Regions from separate parts of the Variovorax sp. M-6 genome, predicted to be linked through region 2. Evidence: riboswitches for the same ligand, from Rfam matches in the RefSeq annotation. Region 2 holds a riboswitch; the other holds the start of a gene.
The links. Region 2 has a riboswitch for thiamine pyrophosphate ahead of thiC (phosphomethylpyrimidine synthase ThiC). Riboswitches for the same ligand answer to the same signal wherever they lie in the genome.
Positions count from the first base shown of each region.

Region 1: another riboswitch for thiamine pyrophosphate. It lies ahead of AB4Z46_RS21885 (LuxE/PaaK family acyltransferase); the one in region 2 lies ahead of thiC (phosphomethylpyrimidine synthase ThiC).

Region 1 covers NZ_JBFREQ010000021.1:19,621-23,024, forward strand. The annotation lists gene AB4Z46_RS21880 (acyl-CoA reductase) at 1-832, opposite strand, end outside; gene AB4Z46_RS21885 (LuxE/PaaK family acyltransferase) at 829-1,944, opposite strand; TPP riboswitch at 2,013-2,106, opposite strand; gene AB4Z46_RS21890 (class I fructose-bisphosphate aldolase) at 2,239-3,261, shown strand; gene AB4Z46_RS21895 (hypothetical protein) at 3,341-3,404, shown strand, end outside.
Region 2 covers NZ_JBFREQ010000008.1:17,794-21,197, reverse strand. The annotation lists gene thiC (phosphomethylpyrimidine synthase ThiC) at 1-1,324, opposite strand, end outside; TPP riboswitch at 1,406-1,511, opposite strand; gene AB4Z46_RS11220 (VTT domain-containing protein) at 1,539-2,522, opposite strand; gene AB4Z46_RS11215 (DUF3047 domain-containing protein) at 2,559-3,395, opposite strand.

The DNA.
Region 1 (3,404 bases), on a different contig from region 2:
CGCGCAGGGTGTCGAGGGCCGCGGCCCCGACCAGGCCGAAGCCCAGCTTGTGGCCGTACGGCAGGAAGCGCGTCGTGACCGGCAGCCGACGGCGGATCTCTTCCAGCGAGTCGTTGCCGCCATAGGCGAGCACCGTGTCCGCCTCGGCGTAGAGGGCCGACGCCTGTTCCTCTTCGCCGCCTTTCCACCACACCACCGCCAGGCAGTCGGCCAGCGGCGGGTGGACCTCGGCCAGCAGCCGCGCGAACAGGCCCGCAAACAGCGGCTCCGCGCTCGGCAGCTTGCCGATGTTGCCGGCCTTCACCAGCAATCCGCAGACCAGGCTCCACAGCGGCAACGCCGGCACGTTGCCGGCCCAGCTGTGGACCAGCAGATCCGGCCCGAAGGCCTTGGCCGCGCCGCCCTTGGGGCGCGGCTGGAATTCGTCCAGCAGCTTGGGGTTGGCGAAATCTTCGGCGACGAAGCGGTGCAGTTGCGGCGCGCGAAAGGTCTTGAAGAAGGCCGTGAGGCCCAGGCGGACCATCTCGGCGTCGTAGCCGCTGACGATCGGCAGCAACTGGTCGGCCTGCATGCGGAAGGGGTCGGCCGGGTCGAGCAGGCGGGCGATCGCGCGATCCACCACGGCCACGATCTGCGACACGGTCATCGTCTTCAGATGCAGGCGGCTGGCCTGCCTGACCCGCAAGGCGAGCGCAGTCATCTGTTGCGGGCTCAGCACGGGCACGGCGACTTCGAGCCGCGTGGCGCCCGATTCGAAGACCAGGGGCTGCCACTGCACTTGCGCCGGCGCCAGGCCGGGCAGGTAGCCGGCGGTTGCGTGCAGTGTCGTCACGCCGCGGCCGCCCGGATGAATTCCTCCACCGCCAGCGAACAGCCCTTGGCTTGCGCGCCCTCGGCGCGGCCCAGCAGCAGGAAGCCGCCGTCGGCTGCCAGGCCGACGTCCTCGGTCAGGATGGTGGTCACGGAATTGAAGTTGGCGAGATCGCAATGGACCAGGATGCCGCGCTCGCCGCGGGCGACGTCACGGCCCGTCAGCGGGTCGACCAGGCGAGAGCGGATCCAGTGCGGCCCCGACTTCACCGACGGCACCGACGCATTGCCCGCGTCGTAGAACTGCGTGCTGAGCTCGGTCATGCCATACATGTTGATGCACTGCGACCGTTCGATGCCGAGCAGCGCGGACAACGCCGCATAGAAGGCGTCGAGCGGCAATTCGCGCGACTGCCTCTTGTAGCCGCCGGTGTCCAGGACGCGGCTGCCCGTCGGCAGGCGGAACGACAGTCCGCGCTGCTGGAGTTCGTCGATCAGGTGCACGAAGCTGTAGCTCGCGCCGAGCAGGGCGTAGGGCAAGCCGCGGCGTTCGGCGTCCGCCAGCGCATCGCACAGGGCGGGAATGTCCAGCCCGTTCGGGCTCACGAAGTAGCGGCTCTCCTCGGTGCCGAATTCATTCAGGGCGAGCGCAAGGTAGTGGGCCAGCGAGGAATTGGGCAGCACGGTTTCGGTGGGGAACAGGATGCCCATGCGCATCGGGCCGCTGCCCTGCATGAACCGGCGCGAGAAGTTGCGCGTCATCGAACGGTCGTAGACCGCCAGCGTCGGATGAAAGTGACGGCCCTTCACCTCGCTGCGGGTCGTGCCGCTGGTCATGAAGACCCGGTCCGTCGCGGCCGGTGCCTCGCAGCGCAGGTCCAGTTCCTTGAAGGCGTCGATCGGCACGGCCGGGATGTCGCTCCAGCGCTTCACATTGCGCGGGGTCGCGCCGCGCCGCTGGCAGAAGCGCCGGTACGCCGGGTTGTTGCCGTACTGGTGGGCGAACAGGCGCAGCGCCAGCCGATCGAACTCGTCGTCGGTGCACCCGTCCTGCGCGATGAAGGCGAGGACGTCGGCGACCACTTCGCTGGCCGCACCTGTGGCCGCGGGTCGATCTGCAGGGGTCTGGTTCATGAGGACTTCTTCGTGACCGTGAAACGGGTGCTCCGAAGGCCACTTCGACCACGGCGGGAATCCCCGAGGGTCAAAGTGATGGCTCTTCTTCCGCCGGCATTAACCGGTTCAAGTTCGCGGGTTTGAATCTCAGCACTGTCGTGTGCACCCCGGAGCGCTGTCGATATTACATGCATCCCGGACGTGGGGCCGGACGAAGGGTGATCGACCTCGACCAAGACATCACGCCCGGCATGGGCTTGCGCTCCAGCGCCTCGAAGCAGGAGACTGGCCCGCTCGAACGAAGGATCCGCCATGTCCACTTCCAATGATCTCCAGGCCACCGTGGAAGCGCTGGTTCGCAGGGGCAAGGGAATCCTTGCCGCCGACGAGAGCGGTCCCACCATCGCCAAGCGCTTCAAGGCGATCGGCGTCGAGTCGACGCAGGAGAACCGGCGTGCCTACCGCAGCCTGCTCCTGTCGACGCCCGGGCTCGGCGAGTCCATCAGCGGCGTCATCCTGTACGAGGAGACCCTGGGCCAGAGTGCGGACGACGGCGAGCCGCTCGCGGCCCTGGCCGCGCGGCAAGGCATCGTGCCGGGCATCAAGGTCGACGCCGGCAAGGGTCCGCTGGCATTCGCGCCTGGCGAAGAGATCACGCAGGGACTCGACGGACTCGCCCAGCGCCTCGAAGCCTACGTGGCGCAGGGCGCGCGCTTCGCGAAATGGCGCGCCGTCTACAACGTCTCCGGCACGCTGCCGAGCCGGATGGCGATCGAGGCCAACGCCGAGGCGCTCGCGCGCTATGCGGCGATCTGCCAGTCGCAGGGGGTGGTGCCGATCGTCGAGCCGGAGGTCCTGATCGACGGCGACCACAGCCTGGCGCGCTGCGCAGAGGTCACGCAGGAGGTGCTGCACGAGGTGTTCGGGGCCTTGCGCCGCCATCGTGTGGTGCTCGAGCACATCCTGCTGAAGCCCAGCATGGTGGTGCCTGGCAAGGCGCATGCGCAGCAGGCCGGTCCCGAGGAGGTGGCGGCGCAGACCCTTCGCGTGCTGCGGCGCGCGGTGCCGGCGGCGGTCCCGGGTATCAACTTCCTGTCCGGCGGGCAGTCGCCCGTCGAGGCGACTGCCAACCTGGACGCGCTCAATCGCCTGGGCCCGCAGCCCTGGCAGCTCAGCTTCTCCTACGGGCGTGCACTGCAGGATCCAGCGCTGCAGGCGTGGCAGGGGCAGCCCGCCCATGCGCGCGCCTGCCAGGACGCGCTGCGCAAGCGGGCACGGCTCAATGGCCTGGCCAGCGAAGGGAAGTACAGCGCGGAGATGGAAGGCGGTCGCTAGCGTCGATGGGGCGCAGTGATGCCCGTCTCGCACGACGCCGGCCGGCAGCGCTGCGGCGACAATCTGCGGCTCCTTGAAAATGAACGCTGCCATGCCGCTTGAAAAGAACCTGCCCCTCTCTCCTGCGGATCCTGCGTCGGCGT
Region 2 (3,404 bases):
GCTTCAGCTGCTCGTCCATGTTGGCCTGGATCAGGTGCATCGGCACATGGCCCGGGCCTTCGATCATGGTCTGGACGTCGTGCTTCCAGGCGATCTGCGTCAGCTCGCCGAGGGTGCGCAGTTCGGCGAACTGGGCCTCGTCGTTGGCGTCCGAGGCGCAGCCGGGGCGCAGGCCGTCGCCGAGCGAGAAGCTCACGTCGTAGGCCTTCATGATGTCGCAGATGTCCTCGAAGTGCGTGTAGAGGAAGCTCTCCTTGTGGTGCGAGATGCACCACTTGGCCATGATCGAGCCACCGCGCGAGACGATGCCGGTGCGCCGGTCCGCCGTCAGGTGGATGAAGGGCAGCCGCAGCCCCGCATGGATCGTGAAGTAGTCCACGCCCTGTTCGGCCTGCTCGATCAGCGTGTCGCGGTAGATCTCCCAGGTGAGGTCCTCGGCCACGCCGCCGACCTTCTCGAGCGCCTGGTAGATCGGCACCGTGCCGATCGGCACCGGGCTGTTGCGAACGATCCAGTCGCGCGTGGTGTGGATGTTGCGGCCGGTCGAAAGATCCATCACGTTGTCCGCGCCCCAGCGGATCGCCCAGACCAGCTTCTCGACCTCTTCCTCGATGCTCGAGGTGACGGCCGAGTTGCCGATGTTGGCGTTGATCTTGACCTTGAAGTTGCGACCGATCGCCATCGGCTCGACTTCGGGGTGGTTGATGTTGGCCGGGATGATGGCACGGCCGCGCGCCACTTCGTCGCGCACGAATTCGGGCGTGATGATCTTCGGGATGCGGGCGCCCATCGGGTTGCCGGCCAGCCGCTTCTCGCGCGCCTCGTCGGCCGTGTACTCGGCCATCCATTCGCGGCGGCCGTTCTCGCGCAGCGCCACATACTCCATCTCGGGCGTGACGATGCCACGCCGCGCGTAGTGCATCTGCGTCACGTTGGCACCGGACTTCGCGCGCCGCGGCGTGCGCTGCAGCGCGGCGGCGCCGGCACGCAGTTCGGCGATGCGCCGGGCGTCGCGGTCGGCATGCGTTGCGCCGTCGTCGAGCGCCAGGTGCAGCCGGCCTTCGTAGCGCTCGGTGTCGCCGCGTTCGGCGATCCAGGCGTCGCGCACGCCCGGCAGCCCGCGACGCACGTCGATGTCGGCGGCCGGATCGGTGTACGGGCCGGAGGTGTCATAGAGCGAGACCTGCTCGCCGTTGGTCAGCGCAACCTCGCGCACCGGCACCCGCAGGTCGGGCCGGCTGCCGGCGATGGCGCCCTTGGTCGAGGCGGGAAAGGGCTCGCGCGTGAGCGTGAGCAGGGAAGCGAATTTGTCGCTGGCATTCATGCGGGGCACTCCTGTTTGGAAAACAACGGGTGCTCCGCGATGCCTCCGGACGGCATCCTTCCTTGAACGGAAACGGGAATGCCGGGGAGTCGCAGCTCTTCTTACGCTGGTATGAACCAGATCAAGTTCGCGGGTTCGGCCGCTTGGCCATCTCAGCACGCAACTGCGTGCACCCCGGAGCGGGGCCGATTCTAGGCTGCACCCGGCCGCGGGATCAAGCGGTGCGCGCAACCGCCAGCGGCACGACCACCCGCATCGGTTCGGCGGCGCCGGACTCGTCGGCCGCATCCATTGCCGCCCAGGCGTCCAGTCCGCCCGCCAGCACGCGCACCCGTGGCAGGCCGGCGGCCATCAGCACGCGCGCCGCCGCGATCGCCGAAGCGTCGTCGGGGCAATCGCAGAAGACGACCAGCTCGCGGCCATCGGCAAAGGCGCCCAGCCGCTTCGGCAGCTGCTTGAGCCCGATGCCGATCGCGCCCGGGATCGCCCGCGCATCGAGGGCGCGCGCCTCGTCGGTGCGGACATCGATCACCGTCGGTCCGGCGCCCGCCGCCAGGGCTTCGCGCAGGGCCTCGACCTGGATGTGGACGATATCGTCGGCCTGCTGCGCCAGCCGGCGCTGCCGGTAGCGCCAGCCGATGAACGCCGCCAGGGCCAGCACGCCGATCGCCAGCGCCCCGAGTCCGATGTTGGAGATCACCGTGAGCACATCCTGGATCGCGGCATGGAAGATCCGGCCGACGAACAGGAAGCCCAGCGTCCAGATCAGCGCCGCCACGGTTTCATAGGACAGGAAGCGCAGGTTCGACATGCCGAGCGCACCCGCCATCGGCGGCGCCACCACCGACACCCCCGGCACGAACTTGGCTGCGATCAGCGACAGGCCGCCCCAGCGGCCGAGGATCGATTCGCTGCGCTTGACGCAGGAGTCGGCCGACAGCGAGATGCGGCACAGCAGCCGCATCACGCGATAACCCCAGCGGCGCCCGGCCAGGAACCAGACGCCATCGCCGAGTATGTTGCCGAGCACCGCCGCCACGACCACGGCGACGAATGACACCTGCCCGCCGACCGTCAGCCCGCCGGCGACGATCAGGAAGGGCACCGCCGGCACCGGCGCGCCGAGGCGCGTCGCCAGCGTGGCGGCGAAGACCAGGGCGGCGCCCTGGCTGGCGAGGAGTGCGACGAAGTCGTTCATGGCTTGGGGGACGCTGAGGTCCAAATGGATGCGCTGCTACTGGCCCTGCGGACGCTCGGCGGGGGCCGGAGCGGCATTCTGGGTCGCCAGGACGCCGCGCAGGTCCAGGTCTGAAAAATAGGCGATGCCGTGGCCGTGCGTGTTGTCCGCGTCGGCCGAGATGGCGACAGCCGTCACGTCGGGCAGGATGTCGCCGGCCTCGTTGCCGAAGGCGCGCTTGTAGTCGGTCAGCAGGTTGCGCCGTTCGGCGATCCAGCTGGCCGGCTTGGGCGACGCGCCGGATTCGAGCACGACCATCCGGATCCGCTTCGTGAACGCGTTGTCGAACTCGTTGCCCTTGGCTTCCTTGTTGTCCCAGACATAGCACAGCGTCTCGGTCGGCACCGCCTCGCCGGTCGCGCGGCGCGCCAGCGCCAGGCGCGTGCGCTCGCCGACGGACAACCGGTCGGCCGGAAAATCGAAGAACACGCAGACCTTGGCCGCACCGTCGTCGCCGGAGCGCGTGCGCAGGTCGGCGCCCTCGACGAACGCCTCGACCCGCCAGCGCCACGCCAGCGTGGCCTGGCTGTTGAGTTCCACCCTGGTGGGATGGACCAGATTGCCGTAGGAGCCATCGGCGTCGACCTTGAGCACGCGCTGGCCATCGAGTTGTTCGACCTCGAAACGGGTCGGGGTCTTGTTGGGCAAGGTGGTGAAGTGCCACGGTGCAGGGGCTTCGGTGCCGGTCGCGCTCGAGAACGGCGTGAGCAGCGGCTTGCCGTCCGCGCGGGCGTCCGGCGCGGCCATCCAGAGCAGCGCAGCCAAGGCCGGCAGCGCCACCACGGTGCACGGCCGCCGCCAGTCTCCCGTGCGAAGAAACGTCCTGCTGCCCATGATTCACCT